DNA from 3 places in the Enterococcus avium genome. Region 3 is predicted to be linked to each of the others. Evidence: predicted binding sites of a transcription regulator. Region 3 holds the regulator's gene; each other region holds the start of a gene.
The links. Region 3 encodes NrdR, which represses ribonucleotide reductase genes. Its sites were predicted from a motif close to ACACNATATATNGTGT; they were not measured.

Region 1 (4,304 bases), on a different contig from region 3:
AACATTGACGAAAATTTTAACCGAGTATGATTTTTCGGCGGATACACAATTGGCAGAAATGAATACTGTCACGATCTTAGCGACTGGTTCCTCTTACAATGCGTGTTTATCAGCAAAGTTCGCGTTTGAAACATTGGCGGATGTCACGATTACAATTGAAGAACCCTATAATTTCAATCATTATGGGCGCTTGATCAAAGGAACCGATACGATTATCGGCGTTTCCCAAAGCGGTAAAAGTGCCTCGACAGTCGATGCGATGAAGGAATTAAGTGGCACCGAGATTCAACGGATCGTGTTAACCAGCGATGTAGAAAGTCCAATTGCTCAAGTGGTTGATAAAGTCATTGACCTAAACATGGGAATCGAAACCGTTGGCTTTGTTACAAAAGGCTTCTCAGCAACAATTTTACAATTGATCCTGCTGGCAATCAAAGTCGGCGTTTCGAAAAAACATATTGACGAGCAAAAGCTTCATGCCCTTAAGGAAGAATTAGCGGAGTTGATTACGCATATTCCAAGTGTGATCACAAAATCCAATGACTTTTTTGAGCAGCACGAAAACCTGCTGAAGCTTGGCGGACGTTTCGTTGCACTAGGTTATGGACCGAACTGGGGAACAGCCAAAGAGTTTGAAACGAAATTCACTGAAACTGTACGCCGACCTAGTCAAGGCTTTGAATTAGAAGCTTACATGCATGGTCCATATTTGGAAGCTGATTGGGAACATACGCTGTTCTTTATCGAAACACCTAGTGTGAATCTTGAAAGATCACAGGCTTTAGCAGCTTATATGGATAGTTCTGTTGGGAAAATCCTGAGGGTGACGACAGAAAAAGCTTCTGATAACGATACTTTAGGTTTAGATATCAAAGTTTCTGAGCTTTTCTCGCCATTAGTATTGATTATTCCATTCCAACTGCTGGCGTATCGCACGGCAACGGCGAAGGGAATTGATTTAAGCAAACGAATTTTTGATGATTTTGACGCAGTATTAAAAAGTAAAATATAAAGTTGAGGAGTTTATGACATGTTGAAATTTAATGAACAGCAGCAAATTGATGATATCCAAGGAGCCTTAGAACTACGCCCACAGGTCGAAAAAATTGTTGATGAGGTTTGGGAAAAAGGCTACGACAATATATTTTATTTAGGAATCGGCGGTACTTATGCTTCTGCTATGCAGGCAGTAACGTATATTAACGGTCGTAGTGATTTGCCAGTGTATGTGCAGCACGCTGCTGAATATTACACTACGGGTAATCGCAGATTGACGAAGGATTCATTAGTGATTCTTTCTTCAGTAACAGGCACAACGGAAGAAGTCGTGAAGGCAGTGGATATGATTAAAGAAGTCGGTGCGACATTATTAGGCTTCATTGATACGGCAGGCACGAAACTGGCTGAAAGCTGTGATCACGTGATTACCTATCCGAATCCTGGAACTGAGCAAATCAAATTTTTCATGGTTGCGGATCGTTTAATGAACAAGAATGGCGATTTTCCAGATTATGAAGAGTATTATGAGGAATTGGAAAATCATTTAGCCAAAGGGTTAGTCGAAGCAGAAAAACAAGCAGAAGACTTTGGCCGTGCGTTTGCTGAAAAACATCGTCACGATGCTATGCATTACTTTATCGGGGCTGGTAATCAGTGGGGCGCCGTTTACTCATACGCGATGTGCTATTGGGAAGAACAAAGCTGGTTACGCTCTAAATCAATCCACGCTGCTGAATTCTTACATGGAACGTTAGAAATCGTGGATGAAACCACACCAGTAACATTGTTCTTAGGTGAAGATGAGCAGCGTCCATTAGCCGAGCGAGTGAAAAATCTGTTACCACGTATTTGTGGAAACTATACCTTCATTGATTCCAAGGATTACCCAATCGAAGGCATCAGCGAGAAAAATCGCGGCCGAGTGCTACCGCATTTATTAATGCACTGTGTCACCCAACGAATCGATGCCCATGTTGAAAAATTAAATTGCCATCCATTAGACATTCGTCGTTACTACCGTCAATTTGATTATTAATATTTTGAGACCTCTTTGCATAAAGTAAAGAGGTCTCTTTTGCGAGTCCGACTTTTTGCAGGATTAAAAGTGGTTAGTAAAGTCTTCAATTTAGAAGATCAAACATACGAGGAGTATAGTCGGATCGTATGCGAAACGAAAATAAACTTATTTTTCACGTTTTTAGAAAAATAGTACCAAAAAAAGAGATAGCAGCGAGTCCGACTTTTTGCAGGATTAAAAGTGGTTAGTAAAGTCTTCAACTTAGAAGATCAAACATACGAGAAGTATAGTCGGATCGTATGCGAAATGAAAAGACCCTATTTTCACGGTTTTAGAAGAATAGTACTGAAAAAAGAGTTATCGGTGAGTCTGACTTTTTGAGAAAAATCGTCAACATAGCAAAGAAAGTGCATACAACCTCTTGAAACCGACAACACTATATATTGTGTTGTCGGTTTTGTATATCACTAATTAGACACAAAATCTAGTCTTTACATCAAAAAAAATTAGGAGTACTATTATCAAGGATTTAAAAGATAAATTCTTACTTTAATGAGAGAGGGATGGATGAAACGATGCTATTAATAGCTGGCACAATCGGTGCAGGGAAGAGTAGTTTGACAGATATGTTGTCGCAGGAAATGAATTCAAAACCATTTTACGAGAACGTGGATGATAACGAAGTATTGCCGTTGTTTTACTCGAATCCAGAAAAATATACATTTCTGCTGCAAATATTCTTTTTAAATAAACGCTTTTTGGCGATGAAGGATGCCTTGAAGCAAGCGGATAACGTGCTTGATCGTTCAATTTATGAAGACAGTTTACTGTTTCATTTGAATGCTGATCTTGGGCGCGTAAGTCAACAGGAAGTGCTGCAATATGACAACTTATTGGACACGATGTTGAAGGAATTGGAGACTGCCGCACCAAAGAAACGGCCTGATTTAATGGTTCATATTAAGGTTTCCTTTGATGTGATGCTGGATCGGATTCAAAAGCGTGGGCGAGATTACGAACAAATTGCCGCAAATCCTGAGCTGTATGATTATTATCGAATGGTCAACGAGCGTTATGAGCAATGGTATGATAATTTTAATATTTGTCCAAAAATCCAGATCGACGGCGATCACTACGATTTTGTCGCTGATCCGCAGGCTGCTGAAACAGTAATCAAGCTGATCAAAGAAGAAACGAATAAGTTGAATCAGCAGGAACTGAAAAGTCCTTGTTATTATTCAAATGGAAATATTGAAAAAGGAATTTTTTAATAGGTCCTTTATTTGAGAATTAAAGAACGTCTGTTTTTTCGAGGGTATAGATATAAAGATGAATCCCTAAATATTTATAACGAGGAGCTCCACCATGATAAATTATTTTAAATTTTTACTTCACCAGTTAAAAGGCTGGCCGCAACAAAATTATTACCTCTTTTTCTTCAGTCTAGGCTGTCAGGTGATGACGCTAGTTAACCAACCGATCAACCTTCTAACTGTAATTACCTTCATCGGTACAACTTTAGGGGTTTTATGTATTCTGTCCATTAATGCCGCAAAATCGGTCAATGGTATTTTAGGAATTATATCGGCAATCTGCTTTATTTATGTTGGCTATTCAGCGAAGAATTATTTAAGCATCGGCGAACAGATCGCCTATATGATCACCCTTGATATTCCTGTTTTATTAAGTAAGGAATGGAATCACAACATGGCCGCAAAAATCCGCAAGTTCACCGGAAAAACATGGGGGATTGCGATTATCAGTACCATTATCGTTTATTTTGTATCGGGTTATTTGATCCAACGCTTCACCGACGATCCCCGGCCTTGGATTGATGCGATTGCCTTTTCTATTAGTCTGAGTGCCGGAATTATCAGCTTCTTACGCTACAACAATCAATATTTCTGGTGGCTGGCTTCAGGCCTTGCCCAAATGGTTCTTTGGTTCATTTCATTCCGACATGGCTCCGCCAGCTTAGCGATGTTTGTCAACAGCTCGGTTTATTTGATCAACGATGTGTTGGCCTTCACTGTTTCTCCTTGGTACAACAAAAAGGAACGTGCAAGAATGCAGCGGATGGAAGAAGAGTATTATCATCTGAGTCACTAATTTTAAAAAAGTGATGTTCTATTATTTGGCAACAAGAACAATCATGATTTGAAATGATTCAGGCGATATTAATGCTATAGACAACTTGTTACTAGCTTTGTAAAATTCTAGGATTATATGTGCACGGTTTTAAACGGAAATATTTGTTACTTAAAATATTGCGTAACTTGTATTAAAC
Region 2 (4,304 bases), 1.3 Mb from region 3:
TGACCAATCATGTCGTCGCGGACATCACAGAAGTCGAGGATATCGAAAGTCGAAATATGTATGCCGAACGGCTCGCTGCCGGACAATCCAAAGAAACGCTTTTAGCAGCAATCAATCGAAAAGGACGGGACAACGGACGAACGCCAATGCAGTGGGACGCTTCCCCTTACGCCGGTTTTACAACAGGTACTCCCTGGCTGGCAGTCGTGCCAAATTATCCCAAGATCAATGTGACACATGCTTTACGTGATCCTCACTCCATTTTCTACACCTATCAACAATTGATCCAGTTGCGAAAAGAACAACCGATCATGGTATGGGGCGAGTACAAATTATTGACTGAAACAGCCGATGACGTCTTCAGCTATCTCCGAATTTATGAAAACAAGCGCTGGCTGATTGTCACGAACTTTTCAAATGATCCTCATTCATTTACTTATCCCGAGGGAACGTTAGGAAAGGTCATCATTTCAAATTTAACGACTGTTATCCCACGTGAACAAACCATTCACTTAGAACCTTGGGATGCCTTTGTCGTAGAACTAGGAGAAGACATATGACTAAATGGTGGAAAAATGCCGTAGGATACCAAATTTACCCTCGCAGCTTTATGGATAGTAACGATGATGGTATCGGTGATCTAAAGGGTATCCAAGCAAAACTCACTTATCTAAAGGAGCTAGGCATTGATTTTATTTGGCTAAATCCTATTTACAAGAGTCCAAATGTAGATAATGGCTACGATATTTCAGATTACCAAGCCATCAATCCTGAATTTGGGACACTTGAGGACTTGAAAGACTTGTTGGCTGCTGCTCATGAGCTGGGGATTCGTCTTATTATGGATTTAGTTGTCAACCATACCAGCGATCAGCACCCTTGGTTTATAGAATCAAAAAAAGGCAAGGACAATCCTTATCGCGACTATTACTTATGGGCCGATGCGACGCCGGAGAAAATGCCGAATAATTGGCAAAGTTTTTTTGGCGGATCAACCTGGACCTATGATCCCAACACAAAACAGGCCTATTTTCACGTCTTCGCTAAAGAGCAGCCTGATTTAAATTGGAAAAATCCAGCGATGCGGGAAAATATTTACCAAATGATTCGCTGGTGGCTGGACTTCGGCATTGACGGTTTTCGTTTAGATGCCATCAGCCACATTCAAAAAGAACCTTGGGATTTTAAAATCACGACTAACCCTTGGGCGCCCTTCATGAATGTTGTCGGAATCGAAACGTATATGGCCGAATTGCGAGAGATTTTCCGAAGCTATGACATCATGACTGTCGGTGAAGCAAGCGGGGTGAATAGTAAAACAGCCCCCTTTTGGACCGATGAAGAGAGCGGCTATATCGATATGATTTTCGAACTGGAGCATCAGGTTCGAACTGGTGAACCCGGTTCTGAAACAGGCGATCTGCTGGGCTTCAAAAAGGTATTATCCCGCTGGCAAAAAGACATGCAGCCGCTAGGATGGAATGCATTGTATACCGATAATCATGATAATCCCCGCAGCAACTCAACCTTTGGCAATGAAACCCATGAATCAGCTACGGCACTAGCTACTGCTTATATGCTATTGAGAGGGACACCTTTCATTTATCAAGGTCAGGAATTAGGAATGACGAACTTCCCTTTCGAATCGATTGAAGAGGTCAATGCAACAGATTCACTAGCGGCGTATCATGATTGTCTAAATAAAGGAATTCCACCAGAAGAAGCCTTGCGTTTAATCACTCATTGGACCCGTGATCATTCTCGAACACCCATGCACTGGACTGACTTTGGCGGCTTTTCAACAAATCTCCCTTGGATGAAGATCAATCCTAACACGGATAAGATTAACGTTGCACTTCAGGAAGCAGACCCGTTTTCTCCATTAAACTATTACAAGAAATTGATTGCACTGAGAAAGTCATTTCCTGTTTTTCTAGACGGTAATTATCATATCGAACTAGCAAAACATCCCAAAGTCTGGGCCTACACCCGCAAACTAGACTTAGAGGAAGCGTATGTCCTCACAAATTTGAGTGACCAGTCGCAGTCTGTCACCCTACCCAATCGCTGGGTAAACGCACCAGCCATGATTTTATTGGCGAATTATCAAGATTCGTCATGGAAAAAAACAATGACATTGCGACCATTTGAAGCGGTGGTGGTAAAAAAAGATGCTTAACCAATTAAGATTAAGCATCTTTTCATTATTCGAATACGACACCTTGGACTTCTAAAATTTTTTCATCAATCAAGCGTATGACTTCATCGCGTGCGGCAGCATCATCTACAAAGTTCAAACGATCCCCGTCGATTTGAATTTTAGGACTCTCATTGTAGTCCTCATACCATTGATCGTAACGGCTGTTCAATTCTTTATAATAATCATAAAGGGTTGGATCAAATTCCAGTTGTTCATATTCACGTCCACGCTTTTGAATCCGTTCCATCATCGTTTCAAAAGAAACACGGATATGAACCAACAAATCTGGATGCTTCTTGTGAGCGGCATAAGGCAATTCCTGCATCATATTCGCCAACAATTCATCATAAACCTTCACTTCTGTCTCCGTTGCCCGACCAAGATCGGCATTTAGATGGAATAATAAAGAATCCTCATATATTGAGCGATCTAGCACATTATTGTCATCCTGCATTGCTTTTTTGATGCTGTCAAACCGTTTGTTTAAAAAATAAATCTGTAATAAAAAAGCATATTGCTCTGGATCAGCATAAAACAGCGGCAATACCTCATTATCATCAATTGATTCATAAAAAGCCTGACTACCTAGATGCTCTGACAACATCGCGGTCAAACTTGATTTCCCTGCTCCAATGGTACCTGCTAATACAATCACGCTCATAAACCTCCAACTCACTTCATACAAAATATAGTAATTATTTCTCAACTTTTCTAATATACCCCCAATATCTTGTATCGTCAATCAAAATACCTATCTAAAAAATCACTTTTTTCTTCTAAAGAATGTTTAAAAAATCACTGATTTTCAAAAACTTTTCAGTCGTTTCGTTTACTTGTCCGTCTTCTCTGAGTAAAATGGGAAGAGACTAAAGTAGGAAATTATTACTAAGTAAGGTTTCTGTTAGCACTTCTAGTAAAAGATAAAATGAAAACAAATTGTTTTTACTACAAGAACAGTTCAATTAAAATAAATATTAACAAGAATATTTTAATTTTTCTTATGAGAAAGAACGACTCTAAAACGAAATAGGGGTTTTTTGAATGAAATCGATTGGCACGGGTTATGCCAGCGGGAAAATCATCTTAATGGGGGAACACTCAGTTGTCTACGGGGAACCAGCGATTGCCTTTCCTTTTTCAGGAACGGGCATCCAAGCAACGGTCCGCGCAAATAAAGTAGAATCATGGATCGAATCTAGTTTCTTCCATGGGCCGCTTTCAGAAGCCCCAAACACAATGCGCAACGTGACGGTCTTACTATGGTATTTAGTGAAGCATTTTAAAATTCCAGAACCATTTTATTTAAAAATTGAAAGCTCCATCCCCGCTGAACGGGGAATGGGCTCTAGTGCAGCAGTAGCGGTCGCAATTACACGTGCTGTTTTTGACTGGATGGAAGAACCCGCTACACAAGATAGCGTACTGCATTTTGTCAATCAAGCTGAAGCGGTTGCTCACGGCAATCCTAGCGGTATTGATGCGACAACCATCAGCGGTACTGAACCGATCCTTTACCAAAGAGGCATTGGTTTCCAACCTTTCCAGTTAAATATGGATGCCTTTTTAGTCGTGGCAGATACAGGTGTGAAGGGACAGACACGTAAAGCGGTTAAAGACATCGCAAAATTAATGGAGATGCGTCCCTATGAAACTAATAAGCAAATGCAGACACTAGGAAAATTAACTAGCCAAGCACAAAAAGCCATTTTACAAAACCAACCACGGAATTTAGGCGACTGCATGAATCAGGCACAAGGCTTATTACGATTATTAGGTACCAGCAATCGTCACTTAGACCACTTGATTGAAACAGCTTTAGAAAATCAAGCCCTGGGAGCAAAATTAACGGGCGGCGGACGTGGCGGCTGCATGATCGCTCTGGCAGAAGATGAGACTAGCGGACGTCAGCTGCAGCAAATTCTATTGGATGCTGGTGCGCGAAATACATGGATCGAAGGGTTAGGTGTGTACGCACATGTTTAGTGGTAAAGCTCGAGCTTATACGAATATTGCCTTGATTAAATATTGGGGCAAAGAAAACCAAGAATTAATCATCCCAATGAACAACAGCTTATCGCTGACATTGGATGCTTTTTATACAGAA
Region 3 (4,304 bases):
TCGAGGCCTTGCGAATATCTTTGGGCATATCTAGCGAATTCACGCGATTGCGGATTTCCTCTTCACGCTTCATACGCAACAGCTCATCTGTCGGTACATAGGTCACATCAATAAAGTGAAAGTTTAAACTCAATTGCGGTTCATAACCCGGTGCAATCATAGTTGGATCAGAAGCTAAATATTTTTTCTTTTCTTGAACAAACTCATATAATTTCGCAAAGGATTTTTCGATATCCTCTTGTGTCAGCTTTTCTTTGTGCTCTTCGATAAACTGACGAACATCTGGATCGGCCAAAACTTCTTCCATCATTTGGCGGTAACGACCATCGACCCCACGGCTTTTAATGATGCGATTCAACTCTTTTCCTACATCTTCCATTAATCGTCACCTTCTTTACTTAAATATTCCGCTAATTTACGGTTCAATTCTGCTTCTTTTTCCGGTGTTAATTTGGTCTCTTTAGGTGGCTGTTTGATGTGCTCTGGCAACGCTTCTTTACGACCCGCTCCGCGTTTTTGATAAGCTGGACGACTGGTCTGAGGTTTGCGAACCAGTTTTTGATTGTTCTCACGTACATGGGCGATTGCCGCTTCAGGACTGATAATTTTTTTCTGTGCCCAATCATTTGCGATAGCATTCAAATAGTTCGCATTGATTACCGCTTGGTTTTGAATGACCAAAATATAATTGATGATTATATTGATGACGCTTTTCGGTAACAAATTGCGACTAATCAATTCTTCTAGCAATCGAACTTCCGTATTTGTCTCAAATCCGCCTTTTTCGCGTTTAATCGCTCGTAAAAATGTTACTGGCGCAATTTTTTTGCTTTGAGCAATGACCTCTAATTCCTGCGGAGAAAAACTTCCGTTATTGGCAGAGCTATCGATCATCGTTTCTTTAGGCTCAGCAGATACGTTGGGACGTTTTTCCTTGTTGATCAGCTGACGTAAATAGCTAAAATTCAACCCGTTTTTTTCACCAGCACTTGCCTTCGCTACATACTCTGCTAAATCCAATTCATTCAAGCCATACAAAGTTTGAAAGGTTTGCAGCTTTTCACGATCATCATAACTCAAAAACAAATTAAAGCGTTTAAGCTGTTGCGTAAACAATGACCAATCAAAATCTGTTTGGGTAGAAAAAGCCTCTTGTGTTTGTTCTAAACTTTCACTTTGGCTGGCAAAAGCTTTATCATCGAAACGATAAACTTCACGAAAACGTTTGGTAATATTCTTGACTTCACCTTTTTCAAAGGTTTTCGGCTTGAAGCGCTCAACTAAACGTTCATAACGTCGTTTTCCTACCTTGTCCATCAGTAAATAAGCCATCAAAGGATCTTGAAAAAATTTCTCTGGAATCAATGGAGGGTGAAGCTGATAGAGCAAACTCATGCCAATTTCATTATCTGTTTTTTGAAACGTTTCTAACAAACCAATGCCTTCTAATTGTTCTCGCGCTTTCACCAGATTCATCAGTCCAGTATCCACTGCAGCTAATAAATCCGTATGCATGAGGCTGGCACTCTTACCCTCTATGCTAACATCGCTAACAAAAGTTAAATATAAGCTTAATGCGTTACTGCCGATAATCGGCTGATATAAATAAAGCAACGCATCCTGTTTGCTTTGATCAAGTTGTGGCTCACCGTAGACCGTGTAAAAGGTGCTGGGTTTTAGTTCTTCTGCCACTAAAAAGCCTCCTACTCATCATCTGTTGACTTTGCTTTGTCAACGATTTCCTGCAATTCCTTCAAGAATACAGACATGTCTTTAAACTGTCGATAAACACTCGCAAAACGAATATAGGCGATCTCGTCCACTTCCATTAAATCCTCCATGACAAATTCGCCGATTTGACTCGTAGGAATTTCATTTTCTCCCATACTGCGAACACGATTTTCTACATGATCCACGATCTGTTCCATCTGTTCCATAGCTACTGGACGTTTTTCTGCAGAGCGAATCAACCCGCGTAAAATTTTATCACGACTGAACTCTTCGCGATCCCCATTTCGTTTAACAACTAATAAAGGAGCTGCCTCAATACGCTCAAAGGTCGTAAAACGAAACCCGCAGCTCTCGCATTCTCTTCGACGGCGGATCGCTCGCCCGTCATCTGTTTGTCGACTATCAATTACTCGTGAATTATTATGATTACATCTTGGACAACGCATAATTTCACCCGCACTTTCTTATTAATTAGAATGACTCACTTTGTATGAATATCTTTTTGTTATATAGAATAATTTCTCAAAAACAAAAACAGGTTTGAAAGAAAACTTTTTTGTTTATATAACATGAGTTTACCATAACCAGCCCACTAAAAAAAGCGTCGTAAAGCTACGACGCTGAATTCTTTAAGAAACAAATTTTTTTCTTTCTAACCATTTAAGAACCTCTTGACGCGTTGTTTCTTGTGAATTGCAATTATCAAATACGAAATCCGCTCTTTTTTTCTTTTCCTCTAACGGAAGCTGGCTATTAATGCGTTTTAAAGCTTCTTCTTCAGAAAGATTATTTCTTGCCATCAGGCGTTCCAATTGGATGTCTGGTGTAACATAAACTGTTGCCACTTCATCCATCATTGATTCGTAATGTCCTTCGAATAAGAGTGGGATATCAACAATCACCAAGTGACTTCCTTTTTTTGCCTCTAGTGTTTGTTTTTTTATTTCATCACGAATAAATGGATCAAGTGTTTTGTTTAACAGATGTCTTTTTTGCTCATTTTGAAAGATTAAAGTTCCCAATTTTTTGCGGTCCAAACTACCATCGTTTTGCAAAATTGTTTTACCAAAAACTTTCTCTAAAGCCATCAGTCCTTCAGTACCCGGCTCTACGACTTCCCGAGCAATAATGTCTCCATCAACAACTGGAAATCCTTCTGCCTTAAAAAAATCTACAACCGTTGATTTTCCACTAGCGATACCACCAGTAACACCTAATACAAAGCTCAAATTCTACACCTTCTTTAGTTTTTGGCAATGAGGACAAAGGTGTGTCCCTCTTTGCGCTACTTTGATTTTGATAATTGGTGTGCCACAACGCGAACACGGTTCACCAGTTTGTCCGTAGACGTGCAATTCTTGTTGGAAATGTCCAGCCTCTCCAAGCGCATTTAAATAGGTTCGAATGGTCGTTCCGCCTGCCTCTTTCGCTTTTCCGATCACCTCGATAATCGCTTCACGCAACTGGCGAGCACTTTGAGAACTCAACGTATTCGCCGGTTGTTCAGGATGAATCTTCGCTAACCAGAGGACTTCATCAACATAGATGTTTCCTAAGCCTGCCACGATTTTTTGATTTAGTAATAGAGGCTTGATCATGGTGGAAGCCTTTTTCAATTTAACTTTAAAATCAGCTAAGTCAAAATCCGCATCTGTCGGCTCAGGGCCTAACCGCGTCAAACCTTTATACTCTTTCGCCGTTCCTTTTTTCAATAGAGCCATTCGACCAAATTTACGTACGTCATGATAAATTAACTCAGAACCATCAGTAAAAATGAAACGAACATGGCTGTGTTTGTCTAACGCAGTCGGCTGATCAAAAAATTCATACTTTCCTTCCATCCGTAAATGTGAAACCATCTCGTAATGTGTAAATTCAAAGATCAAGTACTTTCCACGTCGATCCACTGTTTCTATTGTTTCACCGATCAATTGCTGCTGAAAAATATCGATCTCGGGAAATTCAATAATGCGCGGCCAATAAACATCAACTTTCGCAATCGTTTTATTCTTAACCAAAGAGACCAAACCTTTTCTGACAGTCTCTACTTCTGGCAATTCTGGCATTTTACTTCACTCCTAAATCAAAAAGCTGGAATTTCTCCCAGCTTCTTTTTATTTTGCTTCATACCACGTTTTGCCCCAATTACTGTCGGTTAACAACGGGACATCTAACTGAACAGTGTTCTCCATCACTTCTTTGACTAATTTGTCTAATTGTTCCAATTCACTTTCTGGAACTTCGAAAACAAGCTCATCGTGTACTTGCAACAGCATCGTCGCCTGTAGTTTTTCCTCCTTCAAACGTTTTGCCATCTCAATCATTGCAAGTTTTAAGATATCTGCTGCACTTCCTTGAATTGGCGTATTTATGGCTGTTCGCTCTGCAAATGAACGAAGATTGAAGTTTCGCGCATTAATATCTGGTAAATAGCGTCGTCGATTATAAAGTGTGGCAGCATAGCCCTTATCTTTAGCCTCACGTACGCTTTCTTCCATATAACGTTTTACGTCTGGATAATTTTCAAAATACGTATCGATATATTCTTGTGCGGCCTTGCGCGTAATTCCCAG

Region 1: a site for NrdR is predicted at 2,451-2,466, ahead of AUF14_RS19785 (deoxynucleoside kinase). Genes of this name have one in related genera too.
Region 2: a site for NrdR is predicted at 2,921-2,936, ahead of AUF14_RS11650 (deoxynucleoside kinase). Genes of this name have one in related genera too.

Annotation. Positions count from the first base shown of each region.
Region 1 is NZ_NBSL01000003.1:868,420-872,723, forward strand. It holds gene AUF14_RS19775 (SIS domain-containing protein) at 1-1,012, shown strand, start outside; gene AUF14_RS19780 (SIS domain-containing protein) at 1,031-2,035, shown strand; gene AUF14_RS19785 (deoxynucleoside kinase) at 2,581-3,288, shown strand; gene pnuC (nicotinamide riboside transporter PnuC) at 3,383-4,126, shown strand.
Region 2 is NZ_NBSL01000002.1:2,316,650-2,320,953, forward strand. It holds gene AUF14_RS11640 (glycoside hydrolase family 13 protein) at 1-560, shown strand, start outside; gene AUF14_RS11645 (glycoside hydrolase family 13 protein) at 557-2,179, shown strand; gene AUF14_RS11650 (deoxynucleoside kinase) at 2,205-2,861, opposite strand; gene mvk (mevalonate kinase) at 3,242-4,183, shown strand; gene mvaD (diphosphomevalonate decarboxylase) at 4,176-4,304, shown strand, end outside.
Region 3 is NZ_NBSL01000002.1:1,028,105-1,032,408, reverse strand. It holds gene dnaI (primosomal protein DnaI) at 1-379, opposite strand, end outside; gene AUF14_RS05400 (DnaD domain protein) at 379-1,692, opposite strand; gene nrdR (transcriptional regulator NrdR) at 1,704-2,177, opposite strand; gene coaE (dephospho-CoA kinase) at 2,361-2,960, opposite strand; gene mutM (DNA-formamidopyrimidine glycosylase) at 2,964-3,797, opposite strand; gene polA (DNA polymerase I) at 3,846-4,304, opposite strand, start outside.